One region of the Rhizobium sp. TRM96647 genome, then DNA from elsewhere that is predicted to be linked to it. Evidence: riboswitches for the same ligand, from Rfam matches in the RefSeq annotation. Region 1 holds a riboswitch; the other holds the start of a gene.
The links. A riboswitch is a leader RNA that binds a small molecule or an ion and turns the genes downstream of it on or off. The one in region 1 is predicted to bind S-adenosylmethionine.
Positions count from the first base shown of each region.

Region 2: it holds a riboswitch for S-adenosylmethionine, as region 1 does, so the genes downstream of both, OCK02_RS10530 (O-succinylhomoserine sulfhydrylase) here and metA (homoserine O-acetyltransferase MetA) in region 1, are expected to answer to the same signal.

Region 1 covers NZ_JAOXHF010000001.1:258,521-263,995, reverse strand. Annotated here, with positions in the region: gene OCK02_RS01250 (aldose epimerase family protein) at 1-736, opposite strand, end outside; gene OCK02_RS01245 (GNAT family N-acetyltransferase) at 866-1,315, opposite strand; gene metA (homoserine O-acetyltransferase MetA) at 1,320-2,243, opposite strand; SAM riboswitch at 2,302-2,380, opposite strand; gene OCK02_RS01235 (beta-ketoacyl-ACP reductase) at 2,484-3,209, opposite strand; gene OCK02_RS01230 (acetyl-CoA C-acetyltransferase) at 3,321-4,502, opposite strand; gene phaR (polyhydroxyalkanoate synthesis repressor PhaR) at 4,833-5,411, shown strand.
Region 2 covers NZ_JAOXHF010000004.1:406,421-411,895, forward strand. Annotated here, with positions in the region: gene argF (ornithine carbamoyltransferase) at 1-199, shown strand, start outside; gene OCK02_RS10520 (Hsp33 family molecular chaperone) at 445-1,434, shown strand; gene apaG (Co2+/Mg2+ efflux protein ApaG) at 1,492-1,884, opposite strand; gene OCK02_RS10530 (O-succinylhomoserine sulfhydrylase) at 2,102-3,286, opposite strand; SAM riboswitch at 3,329-3,407, opposite strand; gene OCK02_RS10535 (2'-deoxycytidine 5'-triphosphate deaminase) at 3,481-4,578, shown strand; gene OCK02_RS10540 (hypothetical protein) at 4,662-5,475, opposite strand, start outside.

The DNA.
Region 1 (5,475 bases):
CCTCCGCCAGGCAGAAATTATGGTCGTAGGCGACGCCGCCGGCCTCGGTCTGGCGACGCATCGGCGTCATCTTCCGAAGGTCGAAGGGCGTGCCCTCGACCGGCCTGGTCTCTCCGCGCGGAATCAGGCGCTCGTCCACCGGCAGGTAGCGGTCGGCTGCGATGCTGATCTCGTGTCCCAGCGCATCGGCCTCGCCGTCGAGGTTGAAATAGCTGTGCTGGCAGAGATTGGCGATGGTCGGCGCGTCGGTCGTGGTCTCATAGACGACCGACAGCGTGCCCGGGTCCTGGAGCCGGTAGGTGCAGGTGACCGTGCAGTTGCCGGGATAGCCGGCGCGGCCCGCCGGATCGACAATCCGCAGCGTCACGTGGCTTTCGGACTGGTCGACGATCTGCCAGTTGCGCCGGCCGAGCCCGTCGCTGCCGCCATGGAGATGGGTCACGCCGCGCTCGTTCAGTTCGAGCTGGTGGGACGTGCCGTCGATCGCAAAACGGCCGGCCGCGATCCGGTTGGCGTTGCGCCCGGGGGTGGCGCCGAAATAGGGGGAATGGGCGATGTAGTCGGAAAGGCCTTCCAGCCCGAGGACCAGCGGCGGCTCGTGCCCGTCAAGCCGCAGATCCTGGATCACGGCGCCCCAGGTGATGACTTTCGCCTTCAGGCCGCTTCCGGTCAGGACGACGAGCTCGACGGGTTCGCCCGTTTCCAGCAGGCCGAACTGTTCATTGCGCGCGTTCACCGATGTCCCTCCCGGCCTTGCCAAATCCGCGCCGCAAACTGCGGCAAAACCGATGCAGGGGCAACGGAAAAATCATACCAATGGATGCGGCAGTGCGGGCAATGGGCCGCGCCTGCACGGCCATGATCGTCAGAGCGTCTTCTGGTAGATGATGAAGGGCGTCTTGTCGGCGATCCTGTCGTAGAGGCTCCGCGCGGTGGCGTTGAACTCCTGCGTCATCCAGTAGACTTCAGCGGCATTCGCCTCGGCAGCCCTGGCATAGACCGCCTCGATCAGGGCGCGGCCGATGCCGGTGCCGCGGACCGCCGGATCGGCATAGAGATCCTGCAGGTAGCAGATGTCGCCGATCGTCCAGCAACTGCGGTGGAACAGGTAGTGGGCGAGGCCCACGGGCCTGCCGTCCAGAACGGCGAGCAGGCCCGCATAGTCGTTCGCCCCGTCGCCGGTCAGCCGGGCGAAGGTGGTGCGGAAGATCTCCTCCGGCAGGACGGTCTCGTAGAAGGCGAGATAGGCGGTCCAGAGGCGTCGCCAGTCGGCCTCGTCAGACGGGGTGAGGGCTCTGATTTCGAGGCCGCTCATGGTGTCATCCTTGCGGGCCGATCCGGTCGAGGTCGTAGGGCGTCGTCTGGTACATCTCGTTGATCCAGTTGCCGAACAGAAGATGCGCATGGCTGCGCCAGCGGTTCAAGGGCGCGATTGCGGGATCGTTGTGCGGAAAATAGTTCTTCGGCATCTTGATCGGCGCGCCGGCATCGACGTCGCGGAAATACTCGTCGGCCAGCGAAGTGGAATCGTACTCCACGTGGTTGAAGACGTAGAGGCGCTTGCCGCACTCTTCCTGCACGAAGCAGACGCCCGTCTCGTCGGATTCCATCAGGATCTCCAGTCCGGGCCGCTTGCGGATGTCATCCGCGCGCACCTCGGTCCAGCGGGAGACCGGGATCTGGAAGTCATCGGAGAAGCCGCTGAGAAACACCGATGCCGGATTGCGGTTGTGGTGGCGGAAGACGCCGAAGGCCTTCTCGTCGAGCGTGTATTTCGGCACGCCGTGGAAATGGTAGATCGCCGCCATCGCGCCCCAGCAGACGTTCAGGGTGGAATGGACGTTGGTGACGGTCCAGTCGAGAATGCGCTTCATCTCGTCCCAGTAGGTTACGTCCTCGTAGTCGAGCGTCTCGATCGGGGCGCCGGTGATGATGAAGCCGTCGAACTTGCGGTGCCTGATCTCCTCCCAGGTGTCGTAGAAGGCGAGCAGGTGGTCCTCGGAAGTGTTCTTGGCCTTGTGGCCGCCGATGCGCACGAGCGACAGTTCGACCTGCAGCGGCGAGGCGCCGACGAGGCGCGCCATCTGGATCTCGGTCTTGATCTTGTTCGGCATGAGGTTGAGAAGCCCGATCTGCAGCGGGCGGATATCCTGCCGGACAGCCACCGTTTCGGTCATCACCCGCACACCCTCATGGACGAGGGTTTCGAATGCGGGGAGCGTATCGGGAATCTTGATGGGCATCTTTCACTCGATCAAACAAAAAAACCGGCAGCGACGGCAGTCGCAACCGGTCCACGGAAGGTCTCTTCTCGCGGCCCCTTTAGCGACTTGTTTAACGTGGCTGCAAGCCGGCCGGCCAAATCACCACGGGACGGGCCCTACATAGCGCCAGTCCGGGAAAGAATCAATGTCGGCGTCCGGCAGGCGCCGGCGCTGACAGCCGGCGGCGCCCGGCGGCCCCGCCGACGTCAAGCCAGGTGATCAGACGAAGAACTGGCCGCCATTGGCGGAGATCGTCGAGCCGGTGATGAAGCCCGCATCGTCGGAGGCGAGGAAGACGACGCAACGTGCGATCTCCTCCGGTTCGCCCAGCCTGCCGACGGGGATCTGCGGAATGATGCGTTCGCTCAGCACCTTCTCCGGGATCGCGCGGACCATCTCGGTGCCGATGTAGCCCGGGCAGATGGCGTTGACGGTGATGTTCTTCGCAGCCCCTTCCTGGGCCAGCGCCTTGGTGAAGCCAAGATCACCCGCCTTGGCGGCCGAGTAGTTCGCCTGTCCCATCTGGCCCTTCTGGCCGTTGATGGAGGAGATGTTGACGATGCGGCCGAAGCCGCGGTCGCGCATGCCGGTCCAGACCGGGTGGGTCATGTTGAACAGGCCCGACAGGTTGGTGTCGACGACCTCGCGCCACTGCTGCGGCGTCATCTTGTGAAACATGGCGTCGCGGGTGATCCCGGCATTGTTGACGAGGATCTCGACCGGACCGAGGGCGGCCTCCACTTTCCCGACGCCGTCGGCGCAGGCCTCGTAGCTGGACACGTCCCATTTGAAGACCGGGATCCCGGTCTCGGCCTTGAAGGCCGCAGCCGCCTCGTCATTTCCCGCATAGTTGGCGGCGACCGCGTAGCCTGCCGCCTTGAGCCCGATCGAGATGGCCGCGCCGATACCGCGCGTGCCGCCGGTTACCAAAGCTACCCTGCTCATATTGTGCACTCCCCCCAAAGATTGCTGCCATCGTTGTTCTTCGGCCGGGCCGGGACCTTGACGGGCCGCCCCGATGCGGCTTGTCGGTGAAGGCAGTCGGTAAGTTCCTCCTTACGTTCTTTCGACGCACATGGCGACGCCCATGCCGCCGCCGATGCAGAGCGTGGCAAGGCCGCGGGATACGCCGCGGCGCTTCATTTCGAAGAGCAGCGTGTTGAGCACGCGGGCGCCGGACGCGCCGATCGGATGACCGATGGCGATGGCGCCGCCATTGACGTTGACGATCGCCGGATCCCAGCCGAGGTCCTTGTTGACGGCGCAGGCCTGGGCGGCGAAGGCCTCGTTGGCCTCGACGAGGTCGAGGTCGCCGATCTTCCAGCCGGCCCTCTCCAGGGCCTTGCGGGATGCGGGAATGGGGCCGGTGCCCATGATCTGCGGATCGACGCCGGCGGTCGCCCAGGAGACGATCTTGGCGAGCGGCTGGATGCCGCGGCGGCCGGCCTCGGCCTCGCTCATCAGCAGCGTTGCCGCCGCTCCGTCGTTGAGGCCGGATGCGTTTGCCGCCGTGACGGTGCCGTCCTTGTCGAAGGCAGGCCGCAGCTTGGCCATGGAGTCGAGGGTCGCGCCGTGGCGGATGTATTCGTCGCTGTCGACGATCACGTCTCCCTTGCGGCTCTTGACGGTGAAGGGGACGATCTCGTCCTTGAAGCGGCCCTCCTTCTGGGCGGCCTCGGCCTTGTTTTGCGATGCGACGGCAAAGCTGTCCTGCTCCTCGCGGGACAATTGCCACTTCTTGGCGACGTTCTCGGCGGTTATGCCCATGTGATAGCCGTAGAAGGCGTCGGTCAGGCCGTCCTTGATCATCGTGTCGATCATCTTGAAATCGCCCATCTTCACCCCGCCGCGCAGGTGGGCGCAGTGCGGCGCCATCGACATGGATTCCATGCCGCCGGCGACGATGATGCCGGCGTCGCCGGTCGCGATCTGCTGCATGCCAAGGGCCACGGCGCGCAGGCCGGAGCCGCAGAGCTGGTTCATGCCCCAGGCGGTCTTCTCCTGCGGCACGCCGGCCTTCATCGCGGCCTGCCGGGCCGGGTTCTGGCCCTCGCCGGCGGGGAGCACCTGGCCAAGGATCACCTCGTCCACCTCCTCGGCGGCGACGCCGGCCCGCTCGAGCACGGCCGTGATCGCCGCAGCCCCGAGTTCATGGGCGGGCGTATTGGCGAAGGCGCCGTTGAAGGAGCCGACGGCGGTCCTGGCCGCGCTGGCGATGACGATGGACGGGGTGGCCATGAAGCGTCTCCTCACATTGTTCTTGGTGCCGGAACCGGCGGTTTCGGGCCGTCGCGGCCCGCCCGGTTCCGAGGCTGCCCTTTTCGATTGTATCGCCGGACGAAGGCCGGCGCGAACAACCGCCTCAAGGCAAAACTGTCAAAGCTTTGGGGGAGAGTCAAACAACTTGTCTCGGCAATTCCGGGCCCAAGCAGAGCGACCGTGACCGGCGAAAATGATTTTGCGCAGCATTTTTTCACTGCAACGCACAATGCGTTTGTAATAACGTTGTTTTTGCGGATACTCGCAAATGCATGGAGCGGATTGGAATACGGGGAGGAGGAGACCCAGATGGCCAAGAACGACAGCCCGATCACGATCAAGAAATATGCGAACCGGCGCCTCTACAATACCGGAACGAGCACCTACGTGACGCTCGACGATCTCGCAGTGATGGTGAAGAAGGGGGAGAACTTCACCGTCCAGGACGCGAAGTCCGGGGAGGACATCACGCACTCGGTCCTGACGCAGATCATCTTCGAGCAGGAATCGAAGACCGGCAACACGCTTTTGCCGATATCCTTCCTGCGCCAGCTCATCAGTTTCTACGGCGACCAGATGCAGATGGTCGTGCCGAGCTATCTCGAACATTCGATGCAGGCCTTTACCGACCAACAGGCGCAGATGCGCGAGCAGATCAACAAGGCCTTTGGCGACACCCCGCTGACCAAGAACCTGCAGATGCCGATGCAACTGGTCGAGGAGCAGGTGCGCCGCAACACCGAGATCTTCCACAAGGCGATGCAGATGTTCTCGCCCTTCATGACGGCGCCGCAGCCGAAGGAAACGAAGAAGGCTGAGGCGAAGGACATCGACGAACTGAAAGAGCAGTTGCGCGCGCTGCAGTCGAAGCTCGACAACCTGGGCTGAAGCCTGAAAGATCCGGTCCGGCGCTTGCTGCCGGGCCGCCGCAGTGGTTCTCACGGGCCGGATG
Region 2 (5,475 bases), on a different contig from region 1:
CCAGCCGTTCCAGGTCAACGAAGCGCTGATGCAGAAGGCCGGCAAGGAAGCCCTCTTCATGCACTGCCTGCCCGCCCATCGCGGCGAGGAGGTCACCGACGAGGTCATCGACGGACCGCAGTCCGTCGTCTTCGACGAAGCCGAAAACCGCCTGCACGCGCAGAAGTCGATCCTGGCCTGGTGCCTGAACGCCATCTGAACGACACGCCCGGCAGCGGTGCTCGCGGGACCCTGCTGACGTCCGCAGCGCCTATTGAAATTGCCGGGATCGGCCACGATCTAAGGCCCAACCCGCTGTCGTCGCGGTGCCGTTGCTGGCATCGCACCGCCGGATATGGAATCATCCCGGCGGTCACGAGGCAGAATCACTGAAGAACACAGCCCGTCGCAGGCGGATGTGACCAACGTCCGGCCGCGTCGCCTGTTGCGTCGAAGGAGCGAATGATGGCTCAGCCAACCCCCAAGCTCGGCGAACTCGATTTTGCCGGTGACGACCACGTCGTGCCCTTTCAGGTCGAAGGCCTCGATGTCCGCGGCCGCGCGGTCCAGCTCGGCCCGATGCTCGACGCGATCCTCGAGCGGCACGACTATCCGCAGCCGGTCGCCCGCCTGCTGGCCGAGGCGATCGTCCTGACCGTCCTGCTCGGCACCTCGCTGAAGTTCGAAGGCAAGCTGATCCTGCAGACCAAGAGCGACGGTCCGGTCGACCTGCTGGTCGCCGATTTCTCCAGTCCGGAGAACGTGCGTGCCTATGCCCGCTACGACGCCGATGCGCTACAGGTCGCCATCGCCGAGGGCCGCACCGCGCCGCACGAACTGCTCGGCAAGGGCATCCTCGCCTTCACGATCGACCAGGGCGCCCATACGCAGCGCTACCAGGGGATCGTCGCCCTCGACGGCCATACGCTGGAAGAGGTCGCCGGCGTCTATTTCCGCCAGTCGGAACAGATCCCGACGCGCGTCCGCCTCGGCGTGGCCGAACTCTACGTGCGCGGGGATGACGGCAAGACGCGCCACCGCTGGCGGGCCGGCGGTATGGTCGCGCAGTTCCTGCCCGAGGCGCCCGATCGCATGCGCCAGGCCGACCTTCCGAGCGGCGATGGCGAGGAGGCCGGCCACAAGGTGGAGGAAGACGACAAGTGGGCCGAAGCCCGCACGCTCGTCGAGACCATCGATACCGACGAACTCACCGATCCGAACGTCGGCACGGAGCGGCTGCTGTACAGGCTGTTCCACGAAAGCGGCGTCAGGGTCTATCCCTCGCAGCGGGTGCTCGACCAGTGCTCCTGCTCGCGCGACAAGCTGAAGACGGTGCTTTCCGGCCTGTCGGCGGAAGAGGTCGAGCACACGGCGACCGACGGCCATATCGAGGCGACGTGCGAGTTCTGCTCGACGACCTATCGTTTCGAGGTTTCCGAGGTCGCGCCCGCCTGAGCGCGTTTCCCGCAAGAGGCCGGCCGCGGCGCTCCCGCATCGGGGGCCGCGGCGGCCTCAGTTCAAGGTTCGGGACTGCCCGGGCGTGTCGAGCGAAAAGGCGGGAATGGCGACGTCGAACGCTTCGCCGGACGGTGTCTGCATCTGGTAGTGGCCGAACATCATGCCGGACGGCGTATCGAGCGGGCAGCCGGAGGAGTACTCGTAGGTGTCGCCCGGCTCCAGGGTCGGCTGCTCGCCGACGACGCCGGGCCCGCTTACCTCGTCGACCAGGCCGTTCTGATCGGTGATGTGCCAGTAGCGGGCCATCAGCGTGACGGTGATCTCGGAATGGTTGGAGATGACGATCCGGTAGCCCCAGACATAGCGGCTGTCGTCCGGGTCGGATTGCTCCTCCAGGTAGTAGGGCTCGACCGTCACCTCGATATCGCGGGTCAGCGCTCTGTACATTCTGATGCCTTGGCTCGAACCTGTTGCTGCCGTTGCCCCCGCAGGATGCCGGGCAGGCAGGTGCGAGCGGACAGATGTGCTTTTTGAATATTCACGTCCGCTTATTGGTTGCCACGTCTGCCGCGGCCGGATCAAGTTAATTGTGCCGGTGGGGACGGCCACCTTTTGGCGGAGAGGGACACGCTGCGGACCTGCGCTGCGTGCCCCGGCCGGGCGATCAGCCTCTGACTTTTTCCAGGGCCTGGGCGAAGTCGGCCAGCAGATCCTCGCCGTCCTCGATGCCCGCCGACAGCCTGAGGGTGCCGGGCGAGATGCCGAGCTCGGCGCGGGCCTCGTCGGTCAGGTTCTTGTGCGTCGTGGTGCCCGGATGGGTGATCAGGCTCTTGGCGTCGCCGAGATTGTTGGAGATCTCGACGATCTCCAGCGCGTTCTGCAGCGCGAATGCCGCCTCCTTGCCACCCTTCAGGTGAAGGCAGACGAGCGTCGAGCCGCCCGACATCTGCTTGGCGACGATATCGGCCTGCGGATGGTCCTTGCGGCCGGGATAGATCACCTGCTCGACCTTGGGGTGGCCGGCGAGAAAATCGGCGATCTTCGAGGCGTTCTCCGTCTGCTGCCTGACGCGCAGCGGCAGCGTCTCGATGCCCTTCAGAAGCGTCCAGGCGTTGAACGGCGACATGGCGGGCCCGGTGTGGCGGAAATAGTCCTGCAGGCTTTCCTCGATCCACTCCTTGTCGGAGAGCACGATGCCGCCGAGGCAGCGACCCTGGCCGTCGATGTGCTTGGTCGCCGAATAGACGACGACATGGGCGCCGAGTTCCAGCGGCTTCTGGTAGAGCGGGGTTGCGAAGACGTTGTCGACCACCACCTTGGCGCCGATCTGGTTTGCCAGCCTTGCCACGCCGGCGATGTCGACCACCTCCAGCGTCGGGTTGGTCGGGCTTTCGAGGAAGAACACCTTGGTGTTCTTGCGGATCGCCTTTTCCCAGTTGGCGAGGTCGCGGCCGTCGACGAGCGTGCATTCGACGCCGTAGCGCGGCGCCAGCGTCTCGACCACCCAGCGGCAGGAACCGAAGAGCGCACGCGCGGCGACGATGTGGTCACCGGCCTTGACCTGGCAGAGGATCGCGGCTGCGACTGCGGCCATGCCGGACGCCATCGCGCGGCCTTCCTCGGCGCCTTCGAGCAGACACATGCGGCGCTCGAACATGTCGTTGGTCGGGCTGCCGTAGCGTGCATAGATGAAGCCGTCGGTCTCGCCCTTGAAGCGCGCTTCGGCGGCCTCGGAGCTCTCGTAGACGAAACCCTGCGTTAGGAAGATCGCTTCGGAGGTTTCGGCATGCTGCGAACGCGTGGTGCCACCGTGGACGAGTTGGGTAGCCGGGCGCCAGGACTTGCTCATCGGATCATTGCCTTCCAAATAAAAAAACCGGCCGCAATGCAGGCCGGTTTTCACCCGGCCTTTTTAGCTACTTGTTTAACGTGGCTGCAAGCCGACCGGCCAAATCACCACGGGATATCCGGTCCATACTGCGTGGCGGCGCTTGCGTCAATTGCCTGCATTTGGTTTTGTCGGCCAGCGTGAAGGATAGGCTTATGACGACTGCTACGGGAATACTGGCCGACCGCGCCATCAGCGCGCTGTTTGACTCCGGCAGGCTGAAGAGCGAGGCGGCGCTGGACGTCGACCAGGTGCAGCCGGCGAGTCTGGACCTGCGTCTCGGCTCGAAGGCCTTCCGCGTCCGCGCGAGCTTCCTCCCCGGCCCCTCGCATCTCGTCGCCGATAAGCTCGACCGGCTGAAGCTGCATGTCGTCGATCTTTCCGAAGGTGCCGTGCTCGAGACGGGGTGCGTCTATATCGTTCCCCTGATGGAAAGCCTCGACCTGCCGAAGGAGCTGTCCGCCTCCACCAACCCGAAGAGCTCCACCGGCCGGCTCGACATCTTCACCCGCGTCATCACCGATCGCGCCCAGGAATTCGACAAGGTCCCGGCCGGCTACTCCGGCCCGCTCTACCTGGAGATTTCGCCGAGGACCTTCCCGATCGTCGTCCGGCGCGGTTCGCGCCTGTCGCAGATCCGGTTCCGCAAGGGCAACGCGCTTCTTTCGGATGCCGAACTGCTCGCCCTGCACAAGACCGACACGCTGGTTGCGAGCGACACGCCGAACGTGTCCGGCGGCGGCATCGCCCTTTCGATCGACCTGAAGGGCACCGGCCCCGAAGGCCTCGTCGGCTATCGCGGCAAGCACCACACCGCCGTGGTCGACGTCGACAAGAAGAACCAGCACGATATCTTCGACTTCTGGGAGCCGCTGTTCAGCCGCGGCCGCAACGAATTGATCCTCGATCCGGACGAGTTCTACATCCTCGTCTCGCGCGAGGCCGTGCACGTGCCGCCCCTCTATGCCGCCGAGATGACCCCGTTCGATCCGCTCGTCGGCGAATTCCGGGTCCACTACGCCGGTTTCTTCGATCCCGGCTTCGGCCACGCCGCCGCCGGCGGCTCCGGCAGCCGCGCCGTCCTCGAAGTCCGCAGCCACGAGGTTCCCTTCATCCTCGAACACGGCCAGATCGTCGGCCGCCTCGTCTACGAGCGCATGCTCGAACTCCCCGAAAGCCTCTACGGCTCGGGACTGGGCTCGAACTACCAGGCCCAGGGGCTCAAGCTGTCGAAGCATTTCCGGCCGAGGTGAGCGGGGAGGTCGCCGGGGCCGGCGCGCCAGCCGACCACGCCATGGCCTGAGGCCGGAGGCGGTATCGGTACGTGGCCGCCGGGCTAGGCAGGCACTGCCAGTTTCACGCGGTCGATGTCGTCGATGATCGCCTTGGTCTTGCGGATGTTCTCGATGCTCGAGGCGCCGAAGACGATCGCCTCTATCTTCTCCTGGCCCGCCACGTATTCGAGCGCGTCCCTTGGCGCGATGGCGCCGGAGCCGAAGACGGACATGGCGACGGGGCGGAAGCGACGTTTGCTGACGATGCGCTCATAGGCCTCCAGGCCGCCGCACATGCGGAACCCGAGCTTGTTGATGCTGGCGCACACGATGGGGTTGTCGACACCAACCTCGTCCAGGGCATCCAGCAGGCGAGGCAGGTTCATCGTGATGAACCCCGGCTCGGCCTTGTATTTCGTCCGCACATGATCGGCGAATACCGAAAACGCCTCGTGCATGCCAAGGCCGAGGATGAGATCGGTCACCACGTTCTGGAGAAAGATGACCGGAGTCTCCAGGCCGCGAAACATTTTCATCTCGCCGTCGATCAAAAGCTCGGCCATGCCCTTCATGTCCTTTCTCGCCAGAGAAAGGCCGCCCTTCATCAGCGTTCCGACGATGTTGCCGGAGGGCATGAACTTGCGCATGGCATTGACGAGCCCATGCTCGGTCACTGCGTTGGCATATTTGTGCGCGTAGGGCATGCACGGATAGAACTGAAGGCCCGCATAGCGCGCGGGGTTCGACCGCACGTGATCGCAGATCTCCTCGACGCGATCCTGCGTCGTGCACATGAAGACCCGTATCCCGCTGTCATAAGCACCGTCGAGAACGTCCAGGATTGCCTTCATGTCGCTGAAGCGCACGGACTGCGCG